4 regions of the Rhizobium sp. P44RR-XXIV genome follow, and region 2 is predicted to be linked to each of the others. Evidence: predicted binding sites of a transcription regulator. Region 2 holds the regulator's gene; each other region holds the start of a gene.

Region 1 (3,759 bases), on a different contig from region 2:
ACAGGAATCGCATGGCCGCCTGGAGCTGATTTTCGCCCTGCCCCTCCATCGAGCCTGAGAAATCGAGGCAAAGAGCCGTCAACGAAGGCTTTCGCAAAGCCACCTGATAGAGATCAAGCGCCTGGCGGATCACAGCGGGCTCCGGCATGCGTATAGCCGTCACCAGCCGTGTCGGATCGAAATTCCATGACGGGTCCGGCCTGGCCGTAACATCAGCGAGGGGTATGCGGCGTCCGGTATCGGCGATGCGCTTCTGCACCGGCGCGGACCGAAGATACTCGACAAGCTGGTTGAAGAAGGTCTCGACCTCCTGTCCGCGTCCGTGATCGACGAAGCCGATCGGCGAATCGGCGACTACGACGCCATCGGCCGGATAGATCGCATAAAGCGGCTCCTTGCCCATGCCCGCGAGCTTGTCGTTGGTTTCCTTGAGGACAGCTTCGTAGTTCCACATGGCGTCGTAGAGCGTGCCCTTCGAGGCCTGATCCGTATAGAGATCGGCAAGCCAGCCGGACGAACCGGAAGAGCGCTCGACGCCGGCAAGCAGGGAGCGGACCGCATCCTGCACATCCGGCTTGTCGAGATCACCAGGCTCGATGACGGGCTTGTTGCCAAGCGCCGTCGACAACATGCCGAGATAGGCGCTGGCGCCGGAATTGGATTGCGTCGCCGATGTCATGAGAAACTTCAGCGAACCGCTCTTTACCGCCGCCAGTATGTCCTTCATGTAGACCGGCTTGCCAACCCAGCCGAGCGCCTCGGCCTTGGATTTGCGCACGCCGAGAATGACAGGCATCTGCGCCACCGAGGTCAACGACTTCACCCGGCGCTTGACGTCGAACATATCGACCCAAACGCTCGATGCCGGCCAGACAGCGTCCTGCTCGACACCCTGCTCACTCTGAAGAGCAAGCCCGATATCCAGCGTGCCCTCATAGGAGAAGCTGCAGGCCGCTCTCTTCTCCTTGCAGAATTCCTCGACGATTGGTTGGATGACGGTGTTTTCCGAGCCGGAAACGATCGAGAATTTCGGCCCCTCCCCGCCGACATTGCAGCCGTTGAGCGCGAGAGCCGCAGCCAGTACCAGGCCGGTGACGAATGTGCGGTTTATCATGCGAATTACCGCGCCTCGATCATTGCTTTCTTGAGCTCAATGGTCATTTTCTGCATCCGCTGCTCAGCTTCGGCCCGCTTGGCGCGGCCATCCTCCTGCACCTTCAGCACGCCACCGATCGTATCGATCAGGTCGCGGTTGGCAGCGGCAAGCGTATCGATGTCAACGATACCGCGCTGCGATTGCTGCTCTATGGCAATGGCCTGATCTTTCATCATTTTCGAAGCTTCGCGGATCATGTCGTTGGTGGCGTCCGTCACCGTCTTCTGCAATTCGAGCGCAGATTTCTGCTGGGTCAGGCCGAGCAGAATCACCATCTTCTGCTTCCAGGCCGGCACCGTCAGCGCCGAGGTCGCCTGCAAATTCTCGATCAGCGTCTCGTCACCCGCCTGGACGATACGGATCTGCGGCAGTTGCTGGATGCCGAGCTGGCGGGCCTGCTGCAGGTAGAAAACCCGCTTTTCCAAGCGATCCAGAGCCTGCACGCTGTCCTGATAGACCTGCGCCTCAAGCATGCCGCCACCGGGATTGGCCGAAGCCGCATCGGCAGCGCTCTTGAGCCTCGGGAGTTCCGTTACGCGAAAGCGCTCGGTGAAATTCTTACCGGCCTGCACATAGGCATCGAGCTGCAGGATCGACTGCTTTGTCTCCTCGTGCAGATCATCGAGAAGGGCGATGTCACGGCGCAGAATATCCTTGTGGCGATCAAGCTCCAGCCCGATGCGATCGATCTGGCCCGCCACATCCTCGAACTGTTCCTTGAAACGCTCAACCCTCGCCCGGAACGACGAGAACATCCGCGAAAGAAAACCCTCGTCCTTCAGGGACGCCGGATCGAGTTTCTTCGATTTGACGATGATATCGGTGAGCAGCTTGCCGACTTCACCGAGATCGCGGTTTCGGACTTCGCGCAGAATCCGGTCCGAATAATCGGACACGGATTGCTGGGCACGGTCGCCATAGACGGAAATGCCGGCACGGTCGGTGATGTCGATGGCATCGCCGATGCGGGCGATTTCAGCCGGATCGGCGGCGACCACAGGCAGGGTCTCATTGGAACCGGCGGCGATATCGGTATTGCTCATAGGTCGGGCTTTCTCGTCCATAAAAACGGAGCCGACCGCAAAAACCATCAATCGTCCCCAAGACGATCATTTCCCCGCGCGCCCCACCACAATTCCAGATCGTTATGGGAAGCGGTTAGACTCACCCAAGCGTGCCGATCGTTTCACACAATAGTGAAACTTGGATCACAGTTTTATGACGGAGATCTTACAGCTCGCGCGCCATCGCCCGGCAGCTATTGGCATGCCTTATTATCGAGAACTTCGAGCTTGGTCAGCTTGCCAGTCAGGACGAAGTCGCCATAATCCATGGTGAGATCGCGCGTGATGCCATTCTCGTAGAGCTTGAACGACATGCGATAAACCGGCATGGCGTCGCCCGTGGATTTCTCATTGAAATAGGCGACCGTCACCGGCCAGAAAGCCGTCTTGGCAAAGGCGCCGGCCTTGTCGGCATCGGGGTCATCCTTGGCGGGCGTCTCCTGCTTGCCGACGACGGTGGTCGCGATCAACGGCTTGTCGCCATCGTCGGAACCGTCAAAAACCTGAGCTTCAAAGAATTTCTTACCGATCTTGGCATTCTGAATGATGTCGAGCATGTGTTCCGTCGGGAACCGGCTCTGGATCAGTTCGACCTGCTTGCTGTGCGGCTGGGTCAGATCGACCTTGATGCCCTTCTGATCGTCGGTTGCGGCGCCACGCACATCCTTGTCGAGCTGGCTGTCGGTATAGGATTTGGTTTCAAAGCGGAATACCCGCTTGGCCAGGTCCTCGAAGGTCGTCGTCTGCTGGTCGCTGACACGGGTGGAATCGCCCGTGTCGATCTGTGTGACGAAACGGAAATTCGTGGTGAATCCGGCGCAATCGGAGCCTTCGAATTCATAGACCATGCGACCGAACATTCCGGCGATGCCGGAGCGGTCGGTGGCGTCCTTCAGTTCCAGATCGTAGACGGCGCGATGCGCGATAAGCCCGCTTGGACCTGCGGCCTGGGCGGACGGCGTCCCCAGTGAAAGAATGCCCAGCCCCGAAACGACGGTGGCAGCAATACTCGAGCGGAACATTCATTATCTCCTGTTGTACTCGCACGCGATGTTATAAGAACGCTTTCGGCTAAAACGAGGCTGCCAGTCCGAATTGGCGGAACTTAGCCTTGATGCCGGATTTTTGAAGGTTTTACAACAAAACGGGAGATGAAAATGTCCGACGCTATAGAGGGTCGTTTGAAGGAACTCGGGATTGTTCTGCCGCAGGCCGCTGCACCGGCCGCCAACTACGTTCCCTATGTCATCAGCGGCAATCTTCTCTATCTGTCGGGGCAATTGCCCATCGAGAACGGCAAGGTCAGCGTGACAGGCCATCTCGGCAAGGACGTCGATGTTGCCGGCGGCCAGCGCGCTGCCGAGCTTTGCGCCATCAACATTCTCGCACAGGCGAAGGCCGCCCTCGGCGGCGATCTCGGCCGCATCAAGCGCCTGATCAAGCTGAATGGCTTCGTCGCCTCGACACCGGATTTCGTCGAACAACACCTTGTGATCAACGGTGCCTCCAATCTTCTGGCAAATATATTGGGCGAAGCCG
Region 2 (3,759 bases):
TCGCAGATCTGGCGGAGACCACGCAGGAATTCATTGGTCGCCGGGCGGATACCACCCTCGCCCTGCACCGGCTCTATCAGGATAGCGCCCGTCGCCTCGGTAATGGCTGCGCGCACGGCATCGAGATCACCGAACGGTACCTGATCGAAGCCGGGAGCCTTCGGACCGAAGCCTTCGATATATTTTTCCTGGCCGCCGGCCGCGATCGTCGCGATGGTGCGGCCATGGAAGGCACCTTCGAAGGTGATGATATGAAACTTCTCAGGATGCCCCTTGGCGAACTGATAACGCCGCGCCGTCTTGATGGCGCATTCCAACGCTTCGGCACCCGAATTCGTAAAGAACACCTTGTCGGCGAAAGTGGCTTCCGTCAGCCGCTTCGACAGCTTTTCCTGGCCAGGCACCTCGTAGAGGTTGGACAGATGCCAAACCTTGTCAGCCTGCGCCTTCAGCTCGGCGACAAGATGGGGATGAGCATGACCGAGCGAATTGACCGCCACGCCGGCTGCAAAATCGAGATAGCGTTCACCGCTTTCAGTGATCAACCATACGCCTTCGCCTCGCTCGAACCGCAGCGGAGCTCGCATGTAGGTATCATAAAGCGGCGCGGTCTCGGCCATGGCCATATCTCCTCGATCACAACTTTAAGGACCAATCGCTTCGTTTTTACGAAAGGGGTCCGAAAAAATCAAAAATGCCGCCTTGCGGCGGCCCGGTCACTATTGTTGTTTTGCACCGCGATGTCAACAAAACTGGCGCTTTAGCAGGTGCGAGAAAGTGCTTGCGCGCAAAAGGGATACGTTCGGCGCCGCATATTGCAGAAATGCCACGCCCGGACAGCAAGTTGGGGAAAACCTCGAAATCGATTCCTCAAGATTCCCGCGACTCTTGTCACGGAGTCTGCCTCACACTAGGTTAAAAACCAATTGCTAGACTGCATGCGGCGGAACTAGTCACCACAATTTTAGAGCGTTTCGTGCCTCGATCCCCATGCGAGGCAATGGTGAGGGATTCTGCCATCGGAAACGCGACAGCGGAGACAGGGCATGAATTGGACAGACGAACGCGTCGAGAAGCTGAAAAAGCTATGGTCCGAAGGGTTGAGCGCCAGCCAGATCGCGGCACAGCTCGGTGGCGTCAGCCGTAACGCCGTTATCGGCAAGGTGCATCGCTTGAACCTTCCCGGCCGAGCGAAGGCTGGCGGTACGACGGCGGCGGCTCGCACGCCGAAGCGCAGCGCCACGGCGCCGCGGGCTTCGAACTATCAGGCGCGCGTCGCAACCCGCACGGTTACCCGCCAGCAGGGCGCAACCATGCTGAAGGAAGAGGTCGAGATCGATACGGTCAACGAGATCCAGTATCGCCCGGCTGCCAATGTGGTCGTTCCAATCTCCCGGCGCCTCGGCCTGACGGAGCTGACGGAGCGCACCTGCAAGTGGCCGGTCGGCGATCCCCTGAAGGACGATTTCCACTTCTGCGGCAACGAGAGCCCGGATTCATCGCCCTACTGCACCTACCATCAGCGCCTGGCCTACCAGCCGGTGCATGAACGGCGCAGGCCAGCTCAGCGCGCGGCTGAGACACTTCATCACTGAGATAAAGAAACGGGCCCTTTGGGGCCCGTTTTCTGTTTCCGCCGCGACTGCATAATTCCTTAAATCGGAACCGATTTGAGGGAAAATTATGCAGAATTCTAAGATATTACAGCGACCTTAACGCGTCTTGAAAGACGCGTGGCGCTGTAATGTTGAGTGCCTGATCGGGTATTCCCGCTCAGGCCTCCATGGAGTAGCCCGCGCCGCGAACGGTGCGGATGACATCCTGCATATTGGAGAAGTTGAGCGCCTTGCGCAGGCGACCGACATGCACGTCGACCGTGCGTTCGTCGACATAGATATCATGCCCCCACACGCCGTCGAGCAGTTGCGAGCGCGAGAAGACGCGGCCCGGCGAGGACATCAGGAATTCCAGAAGACGGAATTCGGTCGGTCCCAGCCGCACTTCGCGGCTCTTGCGGTGAACGCGGTGCGTCTCGCGGTCCAGCTCGATATCGCCACAACGCAACACCGTGGAGAGAACCTCCGGACGGGCGCGCCGCAGCATCGCCTTGACGCGAGCCATCAGCTCGGGTGTCGAGAACGGCTTGACGACGTAATCGTCCGCGCCAGTGGAAAGACCGCGCACGCGCTCGCTTTCCTCGCCGCGGGCCGTCAGCATGATGATCGGCAGGCGCTCCGTCTCCGGCCGCATGCGCAGCCGGCGGCAGAGCTCGATGCCGGATACACCGGGGAGCATCCAGTCGAGGATCAGAAGATCGGGAATGCGCTCCTGGAGACGCAACTCGGCTTCATCGCCTCTGAGGATCGTGTCGACCTCGAAGCCTTCGGCCTCGAGATTGTAGCGCAGCAGAACGCTGAGCGCTTCCTCGTCTTCTACAACAGCAACTCTCGGAACCATGCGCCTATGGTCTCCTTTCTTCGCTTTCGGATTATTCCGTCACTGCGCCGACGGTATTGGCGGTATCGTCCTTCGGGCGCTCGCCTTCGGGCTGAGCACCCGTCGCCATGTAATAGATCGTCTCGGCGATGTTGGTGGCATGGTCGCCGATGCGCTCGATGTTCTTGGCGCAGAAGAGAAGATGCGTGCAGGTGGTGATGTTGCGCGGATCTTCCATCATGTAGGTCAGCATCTCGCGGAAGAGCGAGGTGTACATCGCGTCGATTTCCTCGTCGCGTTCGCGGATCGACACGGCCTTGTCCGGCGAGCGTGTGGCGTAGACGTCGAGGACTTCCTTGAGCTGGCTAAGCGCCAATTCGGAAAGGTGCTCGATGCCACGAGCCAGGCGACGCGGAACGCCCGTACCCTGCACGGCGATGACGCGCTTGGCGGTGTTCTTGCCGAGGTCGCCGACGCGCTCCAGATCGGAAGCGATACGGATCGAACCCATGATCTCGCGCAGGTCGGCAGCCATCGGCTGACGACGGGCGATGGTGACGATGGCCTTGTCGCCGACTTCCCGCTCGGCATGATCGAGGATGACGTCGTCGGAGATGACCTTCTGCGCAAGACCAGTGTCGCTCTGGACCAGCGCCCGAACGCTGTCGCTGACCATTTGCTCGGCCAGGCCGCCCATTTCCGCAATACGGCGCGTCAGGAACTTCAGGTCTTCGTCATAGGCAGAGAGAATGTGAGTGGAGACCATTTTTCTATCCTCAAGGTGAACTGTGTGAAAGGAGCCGCGCGCACGGCATCATCAACCAAAACGGCCCATGATGTAATCCTGCGTGCGGAAATCGTCGGGATTGGTGAACATCTTATCGGTATCGTTCTCCTCGACCAGATGGCCGAGATGAAACATTGCGGTACGTTGCGACACGCGGGCTGCCTGCTGCATGGAATGCGTGACGATGACGATGGTGAAGTTTTCGCGCAGCTCGTGGATCAGATCCTCGACCTTGGCGGTGGCAATGGGATCGAGCGCCGAACAGGGCTCGTCCATCAGAATGACCTCCGGGCTGACCGCGACGGCACGGGCGATGCACAGGCGCTGCTGCTGACCGCCCGAGAGGCTCGTGCCGGCATCATGCAGCCGATCCTTCACCTCACCCCACAGACCGGCCTTCTGCAGGCTGGTTTCGACGATATGCTCGAGATCAGCTTTCGAGCGATGCAGACCATGGATGCGAGGGCCATAGGCTACGTTCTCATAGATCGACTTCGGGAACGGATTGGGCTTCTGGAAGACCATGCCGACCCGCG
Region 3 (3,759 bases), on a different contig from region 2:
CGATGGCTATGCCGGTGCGTCGCTGTCCGAACACATCCTCGCAAGCGTAATCCGCATCGTCACTGCTGCGACGATTGCGATTGTCATCGGCATTCCCGTCGGACTGTTGATGGGCCTTAATCGCTGGGCGAAGGGAATTCTCGACACGCCAATCGAATTCTATTGGCCTTTGCCTCCGCTGTCCTATCTGCCGCTGATGATCATCTGGCTTGGCATTGGCGAGACCTCGAAAATCACCCTCCTGGTGTTGGCCATGTTCGCGCCAATCTGCCTCTCGGCCCAGGCCGGTGTACGATCGCTTCCGCTCGAGCGTGTCAACGCCGCCCGTTCACTTGGAGCGAACCGGCTGCAGCTTTTCATCTCTATCGTGCTGCCCTCGGCCTTGCCGGAGATCCTGACCGGTGTCCGCATCGCCTTCGGCATCGGCTGGGGTACATTGGTCGCCGCCGAACTGATCGCCTCGACACGCGGCATCGGCTTCATGATCATGTCGGCATCGCAATTCCTTGCAACCGACGTCGTCTTCGTCGGCATTGGTATTATCGCGATCTGCGCCTTCGCCTTCACGGCGGCAATCCGCATTCTCGAGGCCATTCTCGTTCCGTGGAAAGGCAAACTCTGAAGCCTCGATAGCAAGCGTATCGATCACGCCCGCATTCGGCGGGAATTTCCTATTCAATGCATTACAGGCCCCTGGACATGAGCAGCAGCGAGTTTCTTTGGTATATTCCCAACGACGTCAAATCCGGTCACCGTGGTGATTCTGCCGTCGAAAACCACAACAGTCTGGAAACGCTGACCAGCCATGCAAAGACCTTGGAGGATCACGGCTGGAAGGGAGCCTTGATCGGCACCGGCTGGGGCCGGCCCGATACATTCACCGTCGCCGCCGCTCTTACCGTCCGCACGACAAGCTTCGAACCATTGATCGCCATTCGCCCCGGCTATTGGCGCCCTGCACACTTCGCATCTGCAGCCGCCACTTTGGATCAGCTGAGCGGCGGCCGCGTGCGCGTCAATATCGTATCGGGCAAAGACAATCTCTCGGCCTATGGCGACAGCGAGGGCGACCAGGCGCATCGCTACGCCCGCACCAAGGAATTCATGCGCCTGGTTCGCCGGCTGTGGACCGAAGAAAACGTCACCTATGAGGGCGAGCATTTCGGCGTTACCGATTCTACCGTGGCGCCACGGATACGACAGAACGGCGAGCGCCGGCATCCGAAACTCTATTTCGGCGGCGCTTCGGAAGCAGCCGAGCGGGTTTCCGCCACTGAGGCGGATGTCCAGCTTTTCTGGGGCGAGCCGCTTGACGGCGTCCGGCAGCGGATCGAGCACCTGAAGTCATTGAGCAAAACGCTCGATCGCGATCTTCCGCCGCTGGAATTCGGATTGCGGATTACCACGCTGGTGCGTGACACCACCGAACAGGCATGGGCCGACGCCGAGGCGAAGGTTGCCGAAATGGCGAAGATCAACGGCGCCGGCTGGAACGACCATCTGCAGTCCATCGCCGTCGGCCAGCGCCGGTTGCTGGATCTGAATGCACGCGGAGACGTGCTTGATGACAACCTCTATACCGCACCCGGCAAGTACGGTGGCGGCGGTGCCGGCACTACCTGGCTGGTGGGTTCCGCCGAAGATGTCGCCCGCTCGCTGCGCAAATACCGGGATCTGGGCATCACGCATTTCGTCCTTTCGGATACTCCCTACCTCCCCGAGATCAAACGCCAAGGGGACCAACTCCTGCCCCTTCTGCGCGACTGATCGGTTAAGCTGACGATAGCTATACCCACAGAACAACGACACCTCGCGGCTTTCCAAGCTGTGCCTCGTCAATTATGACAGTTTCATGACAATGAATGCATGGAGCTTTGATGCTGGGCTGGTTTCGTAAACTCATGCCGCGCGAGGATCGTTTTTTCGATCTCTTCGCGCAGCACTCGCGCACGATCGTCAGCGCGGCTGAAGCATTGAACGAGCTGCTGGGCGGCCGGGATATCGATGCGAAATGCCGGGAGATCGTCGAACTTGAAAATCAGGCTGACGATATCACCCGCGACGTGCTGCTTGCGGTGCGGCGAAGCTTCATCACGCCATTCGACCGGGGCGACATCAAAGACCTGATCATGTCCATGGATGACGCCATCGACATGATGCACAAGACCGTGAAAACCATACGGCTCTTCGAGCAGAAGAGCTTCGATCCGGGCATGCAGCAGATGGGCGCCGTCATCGTCAAGGCGGCCTATCTCGTCGCCGAGGCGGTGCCGCTCCTGGATCGCATTGGCGCCAATGTCACCAAGCTCGGCAATCTCACGGAAGAGATCGTCAAGGTGGAAGGCCAGGCAGACGCCTTGCACGAACAGGGCCTGAAGGACCTCTTCCGCAATTACGGCGCCTCCAACGCCATGGCCTATATCATCGGCAGCGAGATATATGGCGAGTTGGAGAAAGTCGTCGATCGCTTCGAGGACGTCGCCAACGAGATCAACGGCATCGTGCTCGAGAGCGTCTGATGGAGGCCTCGCTCGCCTTTCCGCTGCTGGTGGGGATCATCGCCACCGCCTTGTTCTTCGACTTTCTGAACGGACTTCACGATGCGGCGAACTCCATCGCCACCATCGTATCGACCCGTGTGCTGCGGCCACAATATGCGGTGCTATGGGCCGCATTCTTCAACTTCATCGCCTTCCTGTTCTTCGGGCTGCATGTGGCGGAGACGCTTGGTACCGGCATCATCGATCCGAGTATCGTCGACCCCTCCGTCATCTTCGCAGCGCTCCTCGGAGCGATTGTCTGGAACATCGTCACTTGGATATTTGGCATACCCTCCAGCTCGTCGCATGCGCTGGTCGGCGGGCTGATCGGCGCTGGCCTCGCCAAAGTCGGCGTCAGCTCGATTGTCTGGCTCGGCGTCTTCAAGACCGCCGGCGCGATCGTCATGTCGCCATTGATAGGATTTGTGCTGGCGCTGTTTCTGGTCCTCATCGTGACCTGGCTGTTCGTCCGCCAGACACCATTCGCCGTCGATAGAACATTCCGCATATTGCAGTTCTTTTCGGCGTCGCTCTATTCGTTGGGGCATGGCGGCAACGACGCGCAGAAGACCATGGGTATTATCGCAATTCTCTTGTATTCACAGGGATATAGCGGCGGCTCCTTCCATGTTCCGTTATGGGTGGTGCTTTCCTGTCAGACAGCCATGGCCCTCGGCACGCTGTTTGGCGGCTGGCGGATCGTTCACACGATGGGTTCGAAAATCACCCGCCTCAATCCGATGCAAGGCTTTTGCGCGGAGACGGGCGGCGCGCTGACGCTGTTTGCGGCCACATGGCTCGGCATTCCGGTTTCCACCACGCACACGATCACCGGCGCCATCATCGGTGTCGGCGCTGCGCGGCGTGTATCGGCAGTGCGTTGGGGTCTCGCCGGCAATATTGTCATTGCCTGGGTCATCACCCTGCCCGCCGCCGCCATCATCTCGGCGCTCTCCTACTGGTGCATGCAGCTTTTCACGTAATCAGCGAGCATGGCTTTCTAAACATCTGTAATAAAATAAGAAAGATCGCGGCTGGAATGGCCGCGATCTCCTGACTTTAAGCCTGCCGATTGTTCAGCGAGCGCATTGCCCGAGCGAGATCAAAACTCTTCCCATGAGGATGCGGCCGCAGCCGATGCGCCGGAGCCTCCAAAGGCACCGGCAATCCTCGCCCGCAACGAACGAGCGGGCGAAGCGGCAGGGCTTGATTGCTCCGT
Region 4 (3,759 bases), 380 kb from region 2:
GTGGTCTTCGGGATCTGCGTCAGCGGAACGAGGTAGCCCGAGGTGGAGTCCGGATCGGCATAGCCGAGCTTCTTGCCCTTGGCGTCCATGATGGTCTTGATGCCCGAGGACTTCAGAGCGAGGCCGATCGAGTAGTAGCCGGTCGAGCCGTCGGTCTGCTGGGTCGTCAGGATCGGGGTAACGGCCTTCGGGTCCTTGATGGCAACGGCTGCATAGCCGGAAGCACCGAGTTCTGCGAAGTCGAGCGTGCCGCCGAGCAGGCCCTGGATAACGCCGTCATAATCGGCGGCCGGGAACAGCGATACCTTCTCGAAACCGAATTCCTTCTTCAGGTGGTCGGCAAGGCAGGCATAGTTGCGCAGGCGGTCGGCTTCGTTTTCGCCGCCGAGAATGCCGACGCGGAATTCCTTGAGGTCTGCGGCGTTTGCAGCGCCGCCAGCGAGCGCGAGAAGCGCCGTGGCTGCGAGAAGAGTCTTCTTCAACATTGGGTTCGTCTCCTGATTAACCGGTGTCCCCGGATGCCTTCGGTCTAGAAGAATGTGCCCTTGACGCGGGCTGTCGATCCCGGTCCCTCTCAGAGACCGGCCAGTGCCAGCGGTTGCGGGCCGGCAGATTCGATGGCCGCTGCCTGCGCGGCCGGATCGGCTAAATTGATTGATGTAGACGTCATGGTTTCGTCGATCCCGGCACCATCCTTGTCGGTGCCGTAGATTTCCTTGACGGCCGCAGCCGTCAGTTCGGATGCCTTGCCGTCGAAGACGACTTTGCCGGCTGCCATCCCGATGATGCGTTCGCAATAGTTGCGGGCCGTATCCAGCGTATGCAGGTTGGTGATGACGGTGATGCCCTCGCGCTCGTTGATGTCGCGCAGCGCGTCCATGACGATCTTGGCATTGAGCGGATCGAGCGAGGCGATCGGCTCGTCGGCGAGCATCATCTTCGGTTGCTGCATCAGGGCGCGGCAGATGGCGACGCGCTGCTGCTGGCCGCCGGAAAGCGTGCCGGCCATTTGCAGTGCCGTCTGCTCGATGCCGAGGCGTTCCAGCGCGGCGATGGCTTCGATGCGCTCTTCGCGGGTGAAGACGGACAGAAGGCTCATGATGGTCGAGCGCTGGTTGAGGCGGCCGAGCATGACGTTGGTCAGCACGTCGAGGCGCGGCACCAGGTTGAACTGCTGGAAGATCATGGCGCAGTCGCGCTGCCAACTGCGCAGCGCGCGACCTCTGAGCTTCGAGACTTCGACGCCGGAGAAATGGATGGAGCCGGAGCTCGGATCGGCCAGGCGGTTGATCATGCGCAGCAGGGTCGACTTGCCGGCACCGGAGCGGCCGATAACGCCGACCATCTGTCCCTGCGGTATGTCCAAAGTCACGGAATCGACAGCGAGCTTGTTGCCAAACCGGCGCGAGACGTTCCTGAGTTCGAACATAGTGCTTCCCTTTCGCGGCTGCCGGGCTGCAAAAATTTCAGCGGTACCGGTGCTAAGAATGGGCGCATGACCCTGCCTCGAAAGGAGTTTCGAGGGGGTTCGCGCCAACCACAAGGCAACCGATTAGTCCCGCTTCATGAAGCTCCAATGTCAGTTTTATGTAAGTGCTGTTACAATTCTCGCCGATTTTGCAATATTAGCCGGCTGAGAGCTTTGCTTGTCTTTAGCCGTCAAATAAGCCCGTCGGCAAACCATCCATACTGAGGACATTCTTCTCGCGCCGGTATTCCTCAATACCATCCGGACCTTTGGCTTTGGCCCATTGATCGAGGCTCGGTCTTTCGCCCTCATAGGAAAACAGTGGCACGCCGAAACCGCATGATGTCTGCACGAGATCGATGTCCAGCCACACGATCTGCCGAGCGCCGAGCGGCTCGTCTCCGGCATAATGTGCGTGCAGCAATTCGCGGTATTCGGGAAGTGGTCGATGGATAATCCTGCCGCGACCATAGAGGCGCAGGATCATCGGCGGCCCCTGCATCGCGCAGAACATGATGGTCAGCCGGCCATCGGCCTTCATATGGGCGGAGGTTTCGTTGCCGCTGCCGGTGCGGTCGAGATAGATGGCCGTGTTCGGCGAGATGATGCGCAGGCATAGCGTCTCGCGTGGCGAGACATTGACCCGCGAATTGGCGGCTGCGGATGCCGTGAAGAAGATGTGTTGCCGCGCGATGAAATCGCGCAGCCGGTCGTCGATGCTGGAAAACTGCTTTGCCATGAAGAGGCCTCCCCTAAACTCGGGCTCGACAGATAGCCTGAGGCTGTGACGCCTGCCGGCCCCGTGCAAGCCCGGTCAGGGCGAAAACCGTCCTTAGGCGTCGTAACGATCCAGAAAATCCTCGGCCGAAAGGGCGCGGAAGTCGGCCAGCGCCGTGCGCAGGCGATCATGATCCCAATCCCACCAAGACAGCTTGTCCATGCGTGCGCCGACCTCGGGAGTGAAACGCTCGCGGATCAGCTTGGCCGGAACGCCGCCGACGATCGCATAGGGAGCGACATCCTTGGAGACGACTGCACCCGCGCCGATGACGCCCCGTTGCCGACCGTGACACCCGGAAGCACGGTCGCCCCGTGGCCGATCCAGACGTCATGGCCGATGACGACCCGGTTCTCGCGACGCCAGGTGAAGAAGTCGGTCTCCATATCGGCGTCCGGCCAGTAGTCGGCGGCGCGATAGGTGAAATGGTGAAGCGTCGCGCGCCATGTTGGATGGTTGGTGGCGTTGATGCGAACGGCAGCGGCGATGTTGACGAACTTGCCGATGGTCGCACACCAGACCGCGCCGTCCTGCATGATGTAGGAATAATCGCCGATCTCGGTTTCGTCGATGCGGCAGCGGTCGGACACCTCGGTGTAGCGGCCGAGCGTCGAATTGTTGACGCTGGCCGTCGGGCTGATGAAGGGCGTCTCGCCCAGCTTGCGGCTCATGCGGCTGCCTTTCTCGGCGAGAATTGCGAGACGTCGAGAATGCGGCTGCCAACGGCTTCGCGCACTTCTTCGTCATGGAAGATGCCGAGAAGGGCAACGCCCGCCTGCTTTTTCTGCTCGATCATGTCGACGACGACGGCGCGGTTGCGGGCGTCGAGCGAGGCTGTCGGCTCGTCGAGGAGCAGGATGGCGTGGTCGGTGATGAAGCCGCGCGCGATGTTGACGCGCTGCTGCTCGCCGCCGGAGAAAGTGGCAGGCGGCAGTTGCCAAAGCTCCTGCGGAAGATTCAGCTGCGCAAGCAGGCCGGCTGCCTTTTCGCGGGCATCGGCTGCCGCCACGCCGCGAGCCAACAGCGGCTCGGCGACGACATCTATGGCGGCGACGCGCGGCACGGTGCGCAGGAACTGGCTGACATAGCCCATGGTCTGCCGGCGCACTTCAAGCACCGTGCGCGGATCGGCGGTGGCGAGATCGACGATCTTGCCCTTGTGCGTGACGAGGATCTGGCCGTTGTCGACGGCGTAATTGCCATAGATCATCTTCAGCAGCGAGCTCTTGCCGATGCCCGACGGGCCGCCGAGCACGACGCATTCGCCGGATGCGACCGAGAAGGAGACATCGGCGACGACGGGCAGACGCAGGCCATCACGCAGATGCATGGTGAAGCTTTTGAAGACTTCGGAAACGACGAGTGGGGTTGCCATGATATTTCCTCAGACCTGCAGGATCGAAGAGACGAGCAGTTGCGTATAGGGTTCGCGCGGATCGTCGAGCACGCGGTCGGTCAGACCATGCTCGATGACGTATCCGTCCTTCATCACCATCATGCGGTGCGACAGAAG

The links. The regulator PhoB, encoded in region 2, activates phosphate uptake and scavenging genes when phosphate is short. The targets are predictions, from matches to a motif close to TGTCATNNANCTGTCAT.
Positions count from the first base shown of each region.
Region 1: the regulator PhoB is predicted to act here: its motif matches at 2,364-2,380, upstream of BSK43_RS21930 (toxic anion resistance protein).
Region 3: the regulator PhoB is predicted to act here: its motif matches at 1,842-1,858, upstream of BSK43_RS28610 (DUF47 family protein).
Region 4: the regulator PhoB is predicted to act here: its motif matches at 1,566-1,582, upstream of phnC (phosphonate ABC transporter ATP-binding protein).

Region 1 covers NZ_MPVZ02000028.1:987,933-991,691, forward strand. Annotated here, with positions in the region: gene BSK43_RS21925 (VWA domain-containing protein) at 1-1,114, opposite strand, end outside; gene BSK43_RS21930 (toxic anion resistance protein) at 1,120-2,199, opposite strand; gene BSK43_RS21935 (cell envelope integrity EipB family protein) at 2,415-3,242, opposite strand; gene BSK43_RS21940 (RidA family protein) at 3,378-3,759, shown strand, end outside.
Region 2 covers NZ_MPVZ02000025.1:288,629-292,387, forward strand. Annotated here, with positions in the region: gene BSK43_RS06730 (aspartate aminotransferase family protein) at 1-620, opposite strand, end outside; gene BSK43_RS06740 (GcrA family cell cycle regulator) at 1,047-1,595, shown strand; gene phoB (phosphate regulon transcriptional regulator PhoB) at 1,774-2,457, opposite strand; gene phoU (phosphate signaling complex protein PhoU) at 2,489-3,202, opposite strand; gene pstB (phosphate ABC transporter ATP-binding protein PstB) at 3,254-3,759, opposite strand, start outside.
Region 3 covers NZ_MPVZ02000029.1:542,472-546,230, reverse strand. Annotated here, with positions in the region: gene BSK43_RS28620 (ABC transporter permease subunit) at 1-622, shown strand, start outside; gene BSK43_RS28615 (LLM class flavin-dependent oxidoreductase) at 700-1,767, shown strand; gene BSK43_RS28610 (DUF47 family protein) at 1,878-2,519, shown strand; gene BSK43_RS28605 (inorganic phosphate transporter) at 2,519-3,523, shown strand; gene BSK43_RS28600 (methyl-accepting chemotaxis protein) at 3,643-3,759, opposite strand, start outside.
Region 4 covers NZ_MPVZ02000025.1:664,168-667,926, reverse strand. Annotated here, with positions in the region: gene phnD (phosphonate ABC transporter substrate-binding protein) at 1-485, opposite strand, end outside; gene phnC (phosphonate ABC transporter ATP-binding protein) at 575-1,429, opposite strand; gene BSK43_RS08655 (pyridoxamine 5'-phosphate oxidase family protein) at 1,653-2,207, opposite strand; partial or broken gene BSK43_RS08650 (DapH/DapD/GlmU-related protein) at 2,301-2,917, opposite strand; gene phnL (phosphonate C-P lyase system protein PhnL) at 2,914-3,621, opposite strand; gene phnK (phosphonate C-P lyase system protein PhnK) at 3,631-3,759, opposite strand, start outside.